Linked DNA regions of Thioclava sp. GXIMD2076. Each later gene encodes a partner of the first gene's protein in a complex. Links are inferred from orthologs where the notes say so. Each region holds a gene or a part of one and is shown on either strand. Other genes may lie near its edges. The genes, in order: secY, secA and secG.

Region 1 (2,964 bases):
CCGGTAAATGAGGGCAGGGGCCCTGCTGATTGGGCGCTTTGTCTAAACGGTTGCCTGTGGGCGTTTGCGGCTGTATAGCGGCGGCAGGCCCCCTCGCGGGGCCCGAATCAATTGCGTAAGCAGAACAAGAAATGCCGAGGCTGACCCAGCTACGCTTCTGGGGTCACGTCCGGCGATAGGAGAAGCGATATGAAACTTCACGAACTCCGTGATAATGCGGGCGCTGCCCAGAAGAAAAAACGCGTTGCCCGTGGTCCGGGCTCGGGCAAAGGTAAAACGGCTGGCCGTGGTATCAAAGGTCAGAAGTCGCGTTCGGGTGTTGCACTGAACGGTTACGAGGGTGGCCAAATGCCGCTCTACCGTCGTCTGCCGAAGCGTGGCTTCTCGAAGCCCAACGCCAAGCACTTCGCTGTTGTTAACCTCGGCCTGATCGAGAAATTCATCGAGGCCGGCAAAATCGACGCGAAAGCAGAGATCAACGAAGACGTTCTGGTTGCTTCGGGCCTCGTGCGCCGCAAGCTGGACGGCATCCGCGTTCTGGCCAAAGGCGACGTGAAGTCGGCTCTGACCCTGAACGTCACCGGTGCTTCGAAATCGGCTGTTGAAGCTGTCGAAAAAGCAGGCGGTAAACTCACCGTTGCGGCTGCCGCTGCCGAGTAAGGCTTAATCAGCTGTTGTGAGCAGGCCCCGGTCTGCTTACAAAGGCATAGGTTTTCTGGCGCCGCCGATCGGGATACCGGTCTGGCGGCGCTGACATGAAAGAGACAGGCATATGGCATCTGCTGCAGAGCAAATGGCGGCGAACCTCTCTTGGGGCGCCCTGGGCAAGGCCACCGAGCTTCGCCAACGGATTTTCTTCACCATCGGCTTGCTGATCATCTACCGGTTGGGGACCTACATCCCTGTTCCGGGGATCGACGCACAGGCCCTGCGCGACTTTATGGACAGCGCGGGCGCTGGCCTCGGGGGCATCCTCTCGATGTTCACGGGCGGCGCACTCGGCCGTATGGGTATTTTTGCTCTGGGCATCATGCCGTATATCTCGGCCTCCATCATCGTTCAGCTGCTGGCCGCAATGGTTCCGGCGCTGGAGCAGATGAAGAAAGAGGGCGAGCAAGGCCGCAAGAAGATCAACCAGATCACGCGTTATGGCACCGTCGCTCTGGCGACGTTCCAGGCCTATGGTCTGGCGAAATCACTTGAAGCCGGTGGTCTTGCGCACGATCCGGGCCTTTATTTCCAGGCAGCTGTGGTCATCACGCTGGTTGGGGGCACCATGTTCCTGATGTGGGTGGGTGAGCAGATCACCGCACGCGGCATCGGTAACGGGATCTCGCTGATCATCTTCGTCGGCATCGTCGCCGAAATCCCTGCGCATTTCGCGAGCTTCCTAGCCCAGGGCCGCGCCGGCGCGATCTCGCTGCCTGCAACCATCGCCGTGATCGTTATGATCATTGCCGTGATCGGTTTCGTGGTCTTCATGGAGCGCGCGCTGCGCAAGATCCATATCCAGTATCCGCGCCGTCAGGTGGGGATGAAAATCTATGATGGCGGCTCCTCGCATCTGCCGATCAAGGTGAACCCCGCAGGCGTTATCCCTGCGATCTTCGCTTCGTCGCTCTTGCTCCTGCCGACCACCATTGCGACATTCTCGGGCGGCAATACCGGCCCCGTGATGTCGACCATTCTGGCCTATTTCGGGCCGGGTCAGCCGCTTTATCTGCTGTTCTACGTGGCGATGATCGTGTTCTTCGCGTATTTCTACACGGCGAATGTGTCCTTCAAATCGGATGAAGTCGCGGACAATCTCAAGAACCAAGGCGGTTTTATTCCGGGTATCCGTCCCGGTAAGAAAACCGAAGATTACCTTGATTACGTGGTTTCGCGTGTGTTGGTGATCGGTTCGGCTTATCTGGCGGCTGTGTGCTTGCTGCCGGAGATCCTCCGCTCGTCGCTTTCGATCCCGTTCTACTTTGGCGGCACCTCGGTCCTGATCATCGTCTCCGTGACGATGGACACGATCAATCAGGTGCAGTCGCATCTTCTTGCGCACCAATACGAAGGTCTGATCGAAAAGTCGCAACTTCGTGGCAAGCGCAAGAAGTCCGGCCGTAAGGCCCCTGCGCGCCGCTAAAAGGAAAATTGATTATGACCAATATCATCTTGCTTGGCCCGCCCGGGGCCGGCAAAGGGACCCAAGCCGGTAAACTCGTCGCGGAACGCGGTATGGTCCAGCTTTCGACCGGCGACATGCTGCGCGAGGCCAAAACCTCGGGCACCGAGATGGGTCTGAAGGTTGCCGAGGTGATGGATCGCGGCGAGCTGGTCACCGACGAGATCGTGATCGGCCTGATCGAGGAGAAGCTGAGCAATACCGATGGTAACGGCTTCATCTTCGACGGTTTCCCGCGCACGCTGGGGCAGGCGGACGCCCTCAACGCGCTTCTGGCGCGTATGGGGCAGAAGCTTGATGCCGTGATCGAGCTGGTTGTCGATGATGCGATTCTGGTCGGTCGTATAGTGGGCCGTGCCGAGGAAGCTGCCGCCAAGGGGCTGCCGGTCCGTAAGGATGACAACGCTGAAGTTTTCGGTGACCGCCTGCGGGAATATTACAAGAAGACTTCGCCGCTGATCGGTTATTACTACCACTCGGGCGATCTGTTCCGTGTGGATGGTCTGGCCGAGATTGATACTGTCGCCGCCCAGATCGCGGCGATCCTGGATCAGCAGCAATAAATCATCAGGGAGGCTTGACGTTGCGGGCGGAACCTCGTAGGTGCAAGTCTCTCTTATGAGAATCAATTTTTCGACAGGATTTACACCCTGTCGGAATCAGGGTCCGAAACATGAGGTTTCGGGCCATCTGTTGTGAAAAAAGGTTCTGGAGCTACGGAACCGCAACGTGAAGGAAGCACGCTTTGGCACGTATTGCTGGCGTCAACATCCCGACCGGGAAACGCACCC
Region 2 (3,395 bases), 470 kb from region 1 along the record:
CATTCACGGTGGCGACCACCGTATCGGCGTTCACATCCTTGCGGTAATCTTTCTTGGCAGGCGTGGATGCTGCTGTATCGGCCGCCGGCGCTGAGGGCGTGCTGTCTTGCGCATACGCACCGGCAGCCATCATCGCGACCACTGCAGCGGTTCCCAAAAGTTTCGTCAGTTTCGGCATCTTGGCCACTCCTTCATTGCCGCGTTTGTCCGCGGCGTTGACACTCTGACAGTCGACCCTTACATCGCCAAGGGTCAAAAAGGCTATCCGAGCCCTTTCTCACATGCTTCTTAGGGGGCGCCAGAAAGCGCGGCAAGGGTAGCTCCACACACGATTTGGTCAGTCCAATTGCGGAGAAGTCATGCTCGGGCTCGGAACACTCGCGAAAAAGGTTTTCGGCACGCCGAATGACCGCAAGGTAAAATCCGTTCGTCCGCTTGTGGCGAAAATCAACGCGCTCGAGGAAGAGTTCGCGGCTCTGACCGATGAGGGTCTCATCGGGAAGACGCGCGAATTCCAGAAGCGGGTGCAGGAGCAGGGCGAGAGCCTTGACGACCTGCTGCCCGAAGCTTTTGCCAACTGCCGCGAGGGTGCGCGCCGTGCACTCGGCCTGCGTGCTTTCGATGTCCAGCTGATGGCGGGGATCTTCCTGCATCAGGGCCAGATCGCCGAAATGAAGACCGGTGAGGGCAAGACGCTCATGGCGACTTTCCCCGTCTATCTCAATGCGCTGGCCGGTAAGGGCGTGCATGTGGTGACGGTGAACGATTATCTCGCGCGTCGTGACGCGGAGTGGATGTCGAAGGTCTATGGCGCGCTGGGTCTGACCACCGGCGTCGTCGTGCCTTTCCAGCCCGATGCCGAGAAAAAGGCCGCCTATCAGGCCGATATCACCTATGCGACCAATAACGAGCTGGGCTTCGACTATCTTCGTGACAACATGAAGAACTCGGTCGAGGAAATGGCGCAGCGCGGTCATTTCTTCGCCATCGTGGACGAGGTCGACTCGATCCTGATCGACGAGGCCCGCACGCCGCTGATCATTTCGGGTCCTTCCGAAGACCGTTCGGACCTCTATATCAAGCTCAACGCCTATATCCCCGAGCTGACCGAAGAGCATTACTCGATTGACGAGAAGGCCCGCAACGCGACCTTCACCGAGGAGGGGAACGAATTCCTCGAGCGTCGTCTGCAGGAAGACGGTATCCTCCCCGAGGGCCAGTCGCTCTACGACCCCGAGTCTACCACTATCGTTCACCATGCCACGCAGGCGATGCGCGCGCATAAGCTGTTCAACAAAGACGATAATTACGTAGTGGCCAATGGCGAGATCGTGTTGATCGACGAACATACCGGCCGCGCCATGAAGGGCCGCCGCCTGTCGGACGGTCTGCATCAGGCGATCGAGGCGAAAGAGGGCGTGACGGTCCAGCCCGAGAACGTGACGCTGGCTTCGGTGACGTTCCAGAACTACTTCCGTCTTTACGAGAAACTGGGTGGCATGACCGGTACGGCCTCAACCGAGGCCGAGGAATTTGCCGAGATCTACAAGCTGGGCGTGGTCGAGGTTCCGACCAACCGTCCCGTGCAGCGGATTGACGAGCATGACCGTGTCTACCGCACTGCTATCGAGAAATATCAGGCGGTGATCGAGGCGATCCGCGAGGCCAATGCCAAGGGCCAGCCGATCCTCGTGGGCACCACCTCCATCGAGAAATCCGAGATGCTCTCGCAGCTGCTGACGCAGGCCGGCATCCAGCACAACGTTCTCAACGCTCGCCAGCACGAGCAGGAAGCCCAGATCGTGGGTGACGCTGGCCGTCTGGGTGCAGTGACCATCGCCACCAACATGGCCGGTCGCGGGACCGATATCCAGCTCGGCGGCAACGTCGAAATGCGCGTGCAGGAGGCGCTGAGCCAGGATCCCGAAGCCGATCCCGAAGAGGTCCGCGCCCGTATCGAGGCCGCGACCGCGGAGGAGAAACAGAAAGTGCTCGAGGCCGGTGGTCTCTTCGTTCTGGCCACTGAACGCCACGAGTCGCGCCGGATCGACAACCAGTTGCGTGGCCGTTCGGGCCGTCAGGGTGATCCGGGCCGCTCTCTGTTCTTCCTGTCGCTGGAAGATGACCTGATGCGCATCTTCGGTTCGGACAAGCTGGAGAACGTTCTGTCCAAGCTCGGCATGAAAGAGGGCGAGGCGATCATCCACCCGTGGGTGAACAAATCGCTCGAGCGTGCGCAGGCGAAGGTCGAGGGCCGCAACTTCGACATCCGCAAACAGCTGCTGAAGTTCGACGATGTGATGAACGATCAGCGGAAGGCGATCTTCAATCAGCGCCGCGAGATCATGGATAGCGACGAGGTGGGAGAGATCGCGGCCGATATGCGCCATCAGGTCCTCGATGACCTGGTCGACCAATATCTGCCGCCGAAATCCTATGCTGATCAGTGGGATATCGAGGGCTTCTCGGCCGCGATCCTCGAGCATCTCAACCTGACCCTGCCGCTGGCAGACTGGGCGCAGGAAGAGGGCGTGGATCAGGAAGTTATGCTGGAGCGGATCGAGGAAGCCTCGGACGCCTATATGGCCGAAAAGGAAGCCGCCTTCGGCCCCGACGTCATGCGCACCATCGAGAAGCAGGTCCTGCTGCAGACCGTTGATGCCAAATGGCGCGAGCATCTGGTGAAACTCGAGCATCTGCGTTCGGTGATCGGTTTCCGTGGCTATGCGCAGCGCGATCCGCTGTCGGAATACAAGACCGAGAGCTTCCAGCTGTTCGAGGCCCTTCTCGAAGGTCTGCGCCTCGATGTGACCCAGCGTCTGAGCCAGATCCGTCCGCTGACGGAAGAGGAGCGCGAGGCGCTTCAGGCCCAGATGTATAACGCCCGCAATGACGAGCCCGAAGAGCCCGAGCCGCAAACGGTGTCCGAAGAGCTTCCGCGGGTCGAGATCGGTGGCATCGCGAAAGAAGGCTTCGACGAGAACGATCCCTCGACCTGGGGCGAGCCGGGCCGCAACGATCCGTGCCCCTGCGGGTCGGGTTTGAAATTCAAGCATTGCCACGGCAAGCTCTGAATTCACTGGATACAAGCGGAGAGAGGGTGGCAATTTTGCCGCCCTCTTTTCATTTGCGCCATGCTCCCGCCATATCCGTGCCTTTCAGAGAACGCGTTTTGGTTATATCTTGTTAAGTAAGCATTAAGCGCCAAAGAGCGGATGGCCAAAGAGCGAGCAGGCAGAGCGAGATGAAACAGAAGATGCGCGAGATTTCGTTGATTCTGGGCACCGGTATAACAGCCGTGGCTTGCAGCCAGTTCATGCAGCATGCCGACCAGATCTTTGCCCAGCTGGGCGTTTCCACCGCCGATGCAGCCGTGCCCCATATCGCGCGTCCCG
Region 3 (2,967 bases), 250 kb from region 1 along the record:
GGGTCCCGAGACGCTCGCCATCATCGTCTTTCAGCTCGGTCGGGAAGGGGCCTTCGCCGACGCGGGTGGTATAGGCTTTCACGATGCCCAGCACGAAATCGATCGAGCCCGGACCGATGCCGACGCCGGTTGCCGCCTGACCTGCGATCACGTTGGACGAGGTGACGAAGGGATAGGTGCCGAAATCGATATCCAAGAGCGAACCCTGTGCGCCCTCGAAGAGGATACGCTTGCCGGCCTTGCGCTTCTCGGCCAGCACCTTCCAGACGGGGGCTGCATATTTCAGGATCTCGGGGGCGACCTCATTGAGCTTCGCGATCAGCGCATCCTTGTCGATGGCCTCGAGGCCCAGACCGGCGCGCAGCGCGTTATGGTGCACGAGGGCACGGTCCACGCGCAGTTCCAGCGTTGCGGGATCTGCGAGATCCGCCACGCGGATCACGCGACGGCCAACCTTGTCCTCATAGGCGGGACCGATGCCGCGACCGGTGGTGCCGATCTTGGCAACCGATGTTTGCGCCTCGCGGGCACGGTCCAGCTCGCCATGGAACGGCAGGATGAGCGGCGTGTTCTCGGCGATCATCAGGGTCTCGGGCGAGATATCCACACCCTGTTCGCGGATCTTCTCGATCTCGCCCAGAAGATGCCACGGATCAAGCACGACACCATTGCCGATGATCGACAGCTTACCGCCGCGCACGACGCCCGAAGGCAGCGCGTTCAGCTTGTAAACCTTGCCGTCGATGACAAGCGTGTGGCCGGCATTATGCCCGCCCTGAAAACGTGCGATGACGTCGGCCCGTTCCGACAGCCAATCTACAATCTTGCCTTTCCCCTCGTCACCCCACTGGGCACCGACGACGACGACATTGGCCATGAGACTCTCCTTGGCGCTTCGAAAAACCTTGGGCGGTATACAGAAGCGATGCCTCGGGGGGAACCGATTTCTTGGCAAAACCGGCGGGAATACGATGAAAAATCGCCCGCGCTCCCACAGGCCCCTATATATAGGGTATCTGCACCCTGTTTCGCGGCGTGAAGATGCGCGGGATAAGGGGTTGCACGAAGGGCGGCATATGAATAAGTAGGCGCAAGCTTTGCAAGAAGGTCCCTCTCCATATGCAGAACATCATCCTTACCGTTCACCTGATCCTCGCGCTGTTGATGATCGGCGTCGTTCTGTTGCAGCGCTCCGAGGGCGGTGGTCTGGGCATGGGCAGCTCCGGTGGTGGCGCGGGCGGTGGTGTGATGACCGGTCGTCAGGCGGCCAACGCGCTGTCGAAGGCGACCTGGGTTCTGGCAGCGGGCTTCCTCATTACCTCGGTGGCGCTGACCGTTCTGGCCGCAAACGAGGCGGGCGAATCCTCGGTTCTTGACCGGATCGGTGTGGGCAATACGACCGCACCGGCCGCGGATGACACCAACACGACCGGCAGCGCGATCCCCGATGTGGATCTGACCCCGCCGCCGGCCACGGACTCGCCGGTAACGCCGCCTGCGGCCCAGTAAACGTGACCTTCAGTGCGCCCCCTCGGGCGCACTAGTTCTTGCGTATCTACGGATAAATTAGTCAACTGCTTGCGGTCCGATTGCGGGCTGACCGCGAATCATGTAAGCATCAAATCCCGTGATCCCGAAGCCATTGGCCTCGGGAATGTTTATAATTTTTGTCAGGTCCGATGCTGGACCGGCAGACCCAAGCAAACTCACGGGGGCTTTCATGGCACGTTATGTCTTCATCACCGGCGGTGTGGTGTCTTCTCTGGGGAAGGGGCTGGCATCGGCGGCGCTGGGGGCTTTGCTGCAAGCTCGCGGCTTTTCGGTGCGACTGCGCAAACTCGACCCCTATCTGAATGTCGATCCGGGCACGATGAGCCCGTTCGAACATGGCGAGGTTTTTGTCACCGATGATGGTGCGGAAACCGATCTGGACCTCGGTCACTACGAGCGTTTCACCGGTGTTCCGGCGCGCAAGACGGATTCGGTCTCTTCGGGCCGTATCTATTCGGACGTGCTCGAGAAGGAACGCCGTGGTGAATATCTGGGCAAGACCATTCAGGTCGTCCCGCATGTGACCAACGGTATCAAGGATTTCCTCGCCGTCGGCGATGACGAGGTCGATTTCATGCTCTGCGAGATCGGCGGCACGGTCGGCGATATCGAGGGGCTGCCCTTCTTCGAAGCGATCCGTCAGTTCGCGCAGGAACGTCCGCGCGGGCAGTGTATCTTCATGCACCTGACCCTGCTGCCCTATCTGGCAGCATCGGGCGAGCTGAAAACCAAGCCTACCCAGCACTCGGTCAAGGAGCTGCGCTCCATCGGGCTGCAGCCGGATGTGCTCGTCTGCCGCTCCGAGCAGCCAATCCCCGAGAAAGAGCGCGCGAAGATCGCGCTGTTCTGTAATGTCCGCCCCGATGCGGTCATTCCGGCCTATGACCTGAAGACGATCTACGAGGCACCCCTGGCCTATCACCGCGTGGGTCTGGATCAGGCGGTTCTGGACGCGTTCGGCATCTCGCCCGCGCCCAAGCCCGATCTGTCGCGTTGGGAAGACGTGATGGACCGGATGGATAATGCCGAAGGCGAGGTCAAGGTGGCCATCGTCGGTAAATATGTCCAGCTCGAAGATGCCTACAAGTCCATCGCCGAGGCGCTGACCCATGGCGGCATGGCCAATCGCGTGAAGGTCAAGGCCGAGTGGATCGATGCCGAGCAGTTCGAGAAGGAAGATCCCGCGACCTTCCTTGGCGAGTATAACGCGATCCTCGTGCCGGGTGGCTTTGGCGAGCGTGGCACCGAGGGCAAGATCCGTGCGGCGCAATTCGCCCGCGAGAAGAAGATCCCCTATCTGGGGATCTGCCTTGGTATGCAGATGGCGGTGATCGAGGCCGCGCGTAACCTTGCGGGGATCGAGGATGCGGGCTCGGAAGAGTTCGATCACGAGGCGGGCAAGCGCCGGTTCGAGCC

The links.
Region 2: the proteins of secY (region 1) and secA are in contact, whole or in part, in a crystal structure (PDB 3DIN), measured with the Thermotoga maritima proteins. The link is inferred for Thioclava sp. GXIMD2076 from one-to-one orthologs. Residues at the interface, in WP_004081795.1 of Thermotoga maritima: Glu108, Gly109, Glu110, Glu111, Ala236, Glu237, Arg238, Arg239, Ile240, Thr241, Ile242, Gln243, Tyr244, Ala245, Arg246, Arg247, Val248, Thr249, Gly250, Arg251, Arg252, Val253, Tyr254, Gly256, Ala257, Ser258, Thr259, Tyr260, Leu261, Pro262; in WP_004082002.1 of Thermotoga maritima: Glu261, Ala262, Arg263, Lys300, Ala301, Arg302, Thr303, Ile304, Ile305, Leu323, Tyr324, Asp325, Pro326, Val329, Ser330, Tyr333, Ile336, Lys340, Phe345, Val349, Glu363, Phe364, Tyr374, Ser375, Gly376, Gly377, Glu393, Ile395, Thr482, Ser483.
Region 3: secY (region 1) and secG share a complex: the UniProt entries of both Escherichia coli proteins name them as parts of the sec protein translocase complex. The link is inferred for Thioclava sp. GXIMD2076 from one-to-one orthologs.

The regions. Positions count from the first base shown.
Region 1 is NZ_CP149932.1:1,381,580-1,384,543, forward strand. The notes cover bases 143-2,953. They hold secY (preprotein translocase subunit SecY), read left to right. Parts: upstream 143-772; coding sequence 773-2,134; downstream 2,135-2,953. Other genes in these bases: rplO (50S ribosomal protein L15), read left to right, coding at 190-660; WDB91_RS06890 (adenylate kinase), read left to right, coding at 2,149-2,736; rpsM (30S ribosomal protein S13), read left to right, coding at 2,919-2,953. Outside these bases: WDB91_RS06875 (ribonuclease E inhibitor RraB), read left to right, coding at 1-11; more of rpsM, read left to right, coding at 2,954-2,964. UniProt on the Escherichia coli protein: The central subunit of the protein translocation channel SecYEG. Consists of two halves formed by TMs 1-5 and 6-10.
Region 2 is NZ_CP149932.1:912,501-915,895, forward strand. What follows is about bases 33-3,274. They hold secA (preprotein translocase subunit SecA), read left to right. Parts: upstream 33-359; coding sequence 360-3,074; downstream 3,075-3,274. Other genes in these bases: WDB91_RS04465 (peptidylprolyl isomerase), read right to left, coding at 33-178; WDB91_RS04475 (hypothetical protein), read left to right, coding at 3,245-3,274. Also shown: more of WDB91_RS04465, read right to left, coding at 1-32; more of WDB91_RS04475, read left to right, coding at 3,275-3,395. UniProt on the Escherichia coli protein: Required for protein export, interacts with the SecYEG preprotein conducting channel.
Region 3 is NZ_CP149932.1:1,631,889-1,634,855, forward strand. The notes cover bases 1-2,814. They hold secG (preprotein translocase subunit SecG), read left to right. Parts: upstream 1-1,119; coding sequence 1,120-1,509; downstream 1,510-2,814. Other genes in these bases: WDB91_RS08150 (adenylosuccinate synthase), read right to left, coding at 1-877; WDB91_RS08160 (CTP synthase), read left to right, coding at 1,721-2,814. Also shown: more of WDB91_RS08160, read left to right, coding at 2,815-2,967. UniProt on the Escherichia coli protein: Subunit of the protein translocation channel SecYEG. Overexpression of some hybrid proteins has been thought to jam the protein secretion apparatus resulting in cell death; while this may be true it also results in FtsH-mediated degradation of SecY.